Linked DNA regions of Thermoclostridium stercorarium subsp. stercorarium DSM 8532. The protein of the gene in region 1 interacts with the protein of each later gene in a pairwise test. Links are inferred from orthologs where the notes say so. Each region holds a gene or a part of one and is shown in the gene's direction. Other genes may lie near its edges.

Evidence for each region. Proteins that work in one complex are often made in the same cells at the same time.
Region 2: the proteins of CST_RS01540 (region 1) and tuf interact in binary tests that used the Bacillus subtilis proteins (3 or more experiments, as listed by UniProt). The link is inferred for Thermoclostridium stercorarium subsp. stercorarium DSM 8532 from one-to-one orthologs.

What each region holds. Positions count from the first base shown.
Region 1 is NC_020134.1:363,181-367,034, forward strand. The notes cover bases 554-3,451. They hold CST_RS01540 (rod shape-determining protein), read left to right. Parts: upstream 554-1,443; coding sequence 1,444-2,460; downstream 2,461-3,451. Other genes in these bases: CST_RS01535 (Maf family protein), read left to right, coding at 807-1,403; mreC (rod shape-determining protein MreC), read left to right, coding at 2,519-3,364; mreD (rod shape-determining protein MreD), read left to right, coding at 3,357-3,451. In the rest of the region: CST_RS01530 (adaptor protein MecA), read right to left, coding at 1-495; more of mreD, read left to right, coding at 3,452-3,854.
Region 2 is NC_020134.1:2,842,183-2,845,874, reverse strand. Bases 30-3,007 are described here. They hold tuf (elongation factor Tu), read left to right. Parts: upstream 30-903; coding sequence 904-2,112; downstream 2,113-3,007. Other genes in these bases: lon (endopeptidase La), read left to right, coding at 2,645-3,007; fusA (elongation factor G), read left to right, coding at 30-763. Outside these bases: more of fusA, read left to right, coding at 1-29; more of lon, read left to right, coding at 3,008-3,692. UniProt on the Bacillus subtilis protein: GTP hydrolase that promotes the GTP-dependent binding of aminoacyl-tRNA to the A-site of ribosomes during protein biosynthesis.

The sequences.
Region 1 (3,854 bases):
TTCTATTCTGTATTCATTGTCATCCATTCGTTTAAGTACCAGGTAGTAAGAGCCTTCACACAGATATGCAGAGCTTTCTCCCGAATAAACAGGTTTTAGTCTGGCGCACAGGTTGCACAAATCCTCAAAGCTTTCCACGTTATAAATCATTACCGTTGAACCTGCGCCTCCGGTTTTCTTTTTAAATTTTATGTCATTCTTTTTATAACGGTTTTTAATAAATTTTTGAATGGATTCAAAATCGCTGTCGTCATCAATTTTTGTTATTGTAATAATAAAACCCTGATCCACATCGGTAACTGCTTCAATGCATAACTGGGATTCGTTGGTTTCAAACCCCAATTCTAATTCCGCCTGCTCCATCAGATCCCAGAACAGTTCCTGGGTTTCGGGAGAATTATAATTAAACGAAGACAGGTCAATATCCCGTTCCTCAAGGTCGTCAAAGGAGACAAAGATGCGTATTTTGTTTTCACTTATTTTTTCAATTCTCATATCAAGTATCCTCTGCTTATATTTTTGGTATTAAATAATACGTCATCCTTAACATTATTATACTTTTTAAATAATATATTGAGAAGTACTAAATTATGAACAATTTTTAAAGTATTTTTGTTAAGGATTTCGTATATTTAATATATATCATATTTCCCCGTTAAACGAATGGTTAATCAGGTAATTACAAACAATAATAATAAAATATTTTTTACGGTATGTAAATAAAAAAATATTCCCATAAATCCCTGCACTGGTGTATAATGTTGTAGAATAATTAACACTATAAACACTGTAAAGAGAAGGTTTTTATGAAACAGCTTATTTTGGCTTCACAGTCACCCAGGAGGGAAATGCTGCTTAAACAGATAGGAGTAAGTTTTAAAACTCATCCTTCAAATATTGATGAAAATATGACGGAAAATGTCGGACCGGAAGATTATGTCCGTTCTGTTGCCGAAAGGAAAGCTTTTAAAGTTAAGGAATATTTTTGTTCGCGCGGGCATAATTTTTTTGTTGTTCTGGCCGCCGACACTGTAGTGGTTCATGAAGGGGTGATTTTGGGGAAGCCCGCCGATGAAGACCATGCCTTTGAAATGCTATCAAGGCTTTCGGGACGCTGGCATGAGGTAATGACAGGAGTTTCGGTGTTGGACGGCGATGAGGATAAAAAACTTACCTGTGTTGAGATCACAAAGGTGAAAATGAGAGATCTTTCACCAGACGAAATATGGAAGTATATCAGGACGGGTGAGCCGCTTGACAAGGCAGGAGCCTATGGTATACAGGGTATAGGGGCATTGATGGTTGAGAGGATTGAAGGCTGTTTCTACAATGTTGTTGGCCTTCCGTTGCACAGAGTTTCTGTTATGCTTTCACAATTTGGCATTAAAACAGTACTCGGGTAAAATTTTATACTTTGCAAATGAGCAAAAGGAGCGGAATGTTATGTTTACGAAAGATATAGGTATAGACTTGGGAACGGCGAACACACTGGTACATGTAAAGTCAAAAGGAATTGTAATCAGGGAACCTTCAGTGGTGGCGATAAACAATCATACCGGTGAGGTCCTTGCAGTCGGGATTGAAGCCAAAAACATGATCGGCCGCACTCCCGGCAACATAACTGCTATAAGACCGATGAAAGACGGCGTTATTGCTGATTTCCAGGTAACCCAGGGGATGCTGAAATATTTTATACGCAAAGCTATCGGAAACGGTCTGTTTGTAAAGCCGAGGGTTGTTGTATGCGTGCCTTCTGGAGTAACAGAAGTGGAAAAAAGGGCTGTTATTGATGCCACGCTCCATGCAGGAGCAAAAGAAGCATATCTTATTGAGGAACCAATGGCGGCGGCTATTGGGGCCAATCTCCCTGTGGATGAACCCACCGGAAGCATGGTGGTTGATATAGGCGGCGGAACCAGCGAAGTGGCGGTTATTTCGCTGGGCGGCATTGTGGTCAGCAGATCGCTGAGAATTGGCGGGGATGAGCTGGATGACGCTATTGTTCTTTATGTAAAAAAGGAATATAATTTAATGATAGGAGAGCGCACGGCTGAGGACATAAAAATAAACGTAGGTTCGGCATATCCTCTGGAAGAAGAAATCAGATACAGGATTTCAGGGCGTGATCTGGTAACAGGTCTTCCGCGGGAAATAGAGATAAAATCCGAGGAAATCAGAGAAGCCCTTGCAGAACCCATAAATTCAATTGTTGACGCAATTAAATATACATTGGAAAAGACACCTCCTGAGCTGGCTGCTGACATAATGGAGCAGGGAATAATGCTTACTGGCGGCGGCGCATTATTGAAAGGCTTGGATCAGCTTATTCACAGGGAAACGGGAATACCGGTAAAAATAGCCGAATATCCTCTTGACTGCGTGGCTCTGGGAGCCGGAAAAGTTCTTGAAGAGATTGACGTTTTGAGGAGCGTGTTAATATCCACAAACAAGGGCAGGTAGAAAGCGCAGGGGAAAGCCCCGTTGGTTCTTATGATAATTTTCAGGAAGGGGTCAGCTTTTGAGAAGAATTTTCAGCAATAAAATTTTTATTATATCGGCGGTGGTAGTGCTGATATTTGTCCTTGCAGCGCTGACTGCAGGAGAAAACAGCCGGATGAACGTTGTGAGGAATGTCCTTACCGTACCGTTAAGTCCCCTGCAGAAAGGAATAGTGGGCGTATCAAACTGGGTAAAGGATTCGATAAACTTTTTTCGCGAGGTCCGTACGGCAAGAGAGGAAAACAAGGAACTGAAGAAGAAACTGCAGCAGATGGAACAGGAACTGGAAAATGTTTACAGACTTCAGAAAGAGAATGAAAATTTAAGAAAGCTTTTGGATTTTAAAGAACAGTTTACGCAGGAGATTGTGGGTTGCAATATAATTGCGAAAGATTCAGGAAACCTTTTTGAAACCTTTACCATAGACAGGGGAAGCAGGGACGGCATAAGTGTCAACGATCCGGTTATAAATGCCAACGGCCTTGTAGGCCGTGTGGCAAAAGTGGATTTGTTTACATCAAAGGTTGTTTCAATTATTGATACTGAAAGTTCTGTTTCTGCAAGGCTTTCCAAATCAAGGGATCTTGTAATATTAAGAGGTGACTCTCAGCTCAGGACACAGGGATTGTGCCGTTTGGACTACATACCTCCCGATGTGGAAGTGGCTGTAGGCGATACGGTGGAAACGTCAGGCTTAAGCAGCATTTACCCAAAGGGAATCATTATCGGCGAAATTGTTCAGATTGTCAAAAATGAAGGGCAGTTTGATTATTATGCAATTGTAAAACCGGCTGTGGATTTCAGAAGGCTTGAAGAGGTTGTTGTCATAAAAGTAGGGGCAGAACAGGGGAACGGCGATGACTAAAAAAATCCTTATTGTGACTTCTTTAATATATGTTGCGTGTCTTCTGCAGAGCACAGTTCTCGGGTATATAGAGATACACGGAATAAGACCCAACCTGCTTTTGATTGTAGCGGTATCGGTTGCCCTTCTGAGAAATGATTTGGAGTCGGCATTTACCGGACTGGCGTTAGGACTCGGAATGGATATTCTTGTCGGCAGGGCAGTGGGATGGTATGGTTTGGGCTTTTTTCTGGCGAATTTTATTATAGCCCGGATAAATCCGAAATTATACAAAGAAAACCCTTTAATTCCGGTTTTTTTCGCATTTACTTCAACTCTCGCGATAGAAACGTTATACTATTTGATTACTTTTTTCCTGAAAGGATACGAAGATTTTCTGTTTGTTGTTACGAAGCTTATACTTCCCGAATGTTTATACAACGCAGTACTTTCTTATCCTGTGTTTAAGCTTGTCTCGCTTGTATACAGAAAAATTGACAAATACAGTCTT
Region 2 (3,692 bases), 2.5 Mb from region 1 along the record:
CACAGATCCTGAAACCGGCCAGACCCTTATCGCCGGAATGGGAGAACTGCATCTGGAGATTATTGTCGACCGGCTTATGCGTGAATTCAAAGTTGAGGCCAATGTAGGCAAACCGCAGGTTGCTTATAAGGAAACCATACGCAAGTCGGCCAAGGCCGAAGGCAAGTTTGTTCGTCAGTCCGGCGGTCGCGGTCAGTACGGTCACTGCTGGATTGAAATTGAGCCTCTTGAAAGCGGCGGGTATGAATTCATTAATAACATTGTAGGAGGAGTAATTCCTAAGGAATATATTCCTGCTGTAGACGCCGGTATAAGGGACGCAATGAACACCGGTGTTGTTGCAGGATATCCGGTTATTAATGTAAGAGTTAAACTGTTTGACGGTTCATACCATGAAGTGGACTCATCAGAAATGGCATTCAAGATTGCGGGTTCAATGGCTTTCAAGGAGGCAATGAAGAACGCCGATCCTGTTCTGCTGGAGCCGATAATGAAAGTGGAAGTTACAACACCTGAAGAATACATGGGCGACATCATTGGCGATTTGAACTCACGCCGCGGACGTATTGAAGGGATGGAGGCCCGTTCCGGAGCGCAGGTTATTACAGCTTATGTACCGCTGAGTGAAATGTTTGGCTATGCTACGGTACTGAGGTCAAGATCCCAGGGAAGAGCGGTTTATTCAATGCAGTTTGATCATTACGCTGAAGTTCCACGGAATATCCAGGAACAAATAGCCGGGTTGAGGAAACCCAAGGAATAAGGAAATAGACGAAATATTGACAGACAAAATTAAAATGTTATAGTATAATTCTATAAGCATTGAAAGATTACGTTGAATTTTTTACTGATTAATAATATAATTATCAACAGTTACCGAACTGTGTAAGGAGGAGAATTTCGATGGCAAAAGCTAAGTTCGAAAGAACTAAACCCCATGTTAACGTAGGAACTATCGGTCACGTTGACCATGGCAAAACCACTTTGACTGCAGCAATAACAAAGGTTTTGGCATTAGCAGGTACCGGAAATGTTGAAGTAAAGTCTTATGATCAGATTGACTCCGCTCCGGAAGAAAAGGAAAGAGGAATTACCATCAATACCTCTCACGTTGAATATGAAACATTGAAACGCCACTATGCTCACGTTGACTGCCCCGGACACGCTGACTATGTTAAGAACATGATCACCGGTGCGGCTCAGATGGACGGTGCTATTCTGGTTGTATCAGCAGCCGACGGCCCGATGCCTCAGACCCGTGAACATATTCTGCTTGCTCACCAGGTTGGCGTTAACTATATTGTAGTTTTCCTCAATAAATGCGATCAGGTTGACGATGAAGAATTAATTGAACTTGTTGAAATGGAAGTAAGAGAACTGCTCAGCCAGTACGGATTCCCCGGAGACGAGATCCCCATTGTTCGTGGATCTGCTCTGCAGGCTCTGGAATGCGATTCAAATGATCCGAATCATCCTGCATACAAGCCCATACTGGATCTTATGGATGCAGTTGATAGCTATATCCCGACTCCTGAACGTCAGATCGACCTGCCGTTCCTGATGTCCGTTGAGGACGTATTCTCCATTACCGGTCGTGGAACAGTTGCTACCGGTAGGGTTGAAAGAGGAACCCTGAAGGTTGGCGACGAAGTTGAAATCGTCGGTTTGTCAACCGAAAAGAGAAAGACCACCGTTACCGGTGTTGAAATGTTCAGAAAGACTCTTGATCAGGCATTTGCCGGTGACAATATCGGTTGTCTGTTAAGAGGTATTCAGAGAAACGAAATTGAAAGAGGCCAGGTTTTGGCTAAACCCGGTACGATTACCCCGCATACCAATTTTACCGCTGAGGTTTACGTATTGACCAAGGAAGAAGGGGGAAGACATACTCCGTTCTTCAACGGTTACAGACCTCAGTTCTTCTTCAGAACAACGGACGTTACCGGAACCATCTCCCTTCCTGAGGGTGTAGAGATGTGCATGCCTGGTGACAATGTCACCATGACGGTAGAGCTTATTACACCCATCGCTATGGAAAAAGGTCAGACATTCTCCATCCGCGAAGGTGGAAGAACGGTAGCATCCGGACGTGTTTCAGGCATAATTAAGTAATTTACGAATATATTAGCAGCAGGAATGGAAGCTGTTCGCCGGCGGAACGCGGCGAATGGCTTCTGTTTTATATGCCTGTGACAGGATGGCGTTTTGGTTAAGGTTTTTCAGGCGTTCATGAAATCTGGAAATTAACGGGCTGCCTCCGGCAAATGTGTGGAGACGGCCTTTTTTATACCATGAGTTAATGCGAAATGCCTTAAAATACTGCCGGCAGTACTCCAGGCAGGACAGTGATCTATAACCTGTTAGCCCGTCCAGAATAATACATTGAAATTGGTTTATCAAGACGTTATAATATAATAGCCTTATAGTATTAATAAGTTACCGGCGTTCAAATCCTGACAAGTATCCGGAAATTCAAGTACATAGTTTGTTACGATAACTGAAGTACATAACCATACTTTGATGGATCCAATATTATCCGAAGCTGGTTTTGTTGGTCTGTTTCAGATGGTTATAGAATCCCGCTAACAACAGGGATCACCCCATATTGTAAGTATGGAGCACATATTGAAAGGATTTGATACCGATGGCACAGGATAAAATATTAACAATCCCGCTTCTGCCGTTGAGAGGGATTGTTGTTTTTCCACATATGATTCTTCATTTCGACGTTGGCAGGACAAAGTCGATTAAGGCCCTGGAAGAGGCTATGGTTAAGGATCAGAAGATCTTTCTTTCGGCACAGAAGGATCCCGCTCTGGATGATCCGGGACCTGAAGACATATATCCAGTGGGAACCATTTCAAAGGTCAAGCAGCTTCTCAGGCTTCCCGGTGACACCATACGTGTGCTTGTGGAAGGGCTGGAAAGGGCTAAGATTGTTGAGTATACTTCGAATGAGCCTTATTATGAGGTAAAGGTGCGGGAACATCCCAATCCGAAACATCTGGTTAAGGATTCGGAAACCGAGGCGCTTATAAGGCAGGTTGTAAGCTATTTTGAAAAGTATGCCAAACTGTCAAACCGTGTTTCTCCGGACATAACATTTACGCTGACCACTATAGATGATTATGCACGGCTTTCGGATGTAATCGCGGCCAATCTTGTTATAAAACTTGAGGACAGGCAGAGTATTCTGAATGAGTTTTCTCCAAAGAAGCGAATGGAGAAACTCCTGAAAATCCTTGTTAATGAGATCGAGATACTTGAGGTTGAGAAGAACATAAACAAGAAGGTTCGTCAGCAAATTGACAAAAGCCAGAGAGAGTATTATTTGAGAGAACAGCTGAAAGCAATACAGAACGAGCTGGGAGAAGGAAACCAGCAGCAGGATGAAGAAGCTGAGGAATACCGTGAAAAGATAAAACAATTGGGATTGCCTCAGGATATTGAAAGCAAAGTTCTCAAGGAAGTGGACAGGCTGTCGAAAATGCATCCTTCATCGGCCGAAAGTGCGGTTGTCAGGACATATCTTGACTGGATTGTTGAACTGCCGTGGAATACAAAAACGGAGGAGAACCTGAATCTAAGTGACGCTGAAAGAATCCTCGACGAAGATCATTACGGGCTTACAAAAGTAAAGGAACGAATAATTGAATATCTGGCTATAAGAAAACTGAGAAACAGCCTGCAGG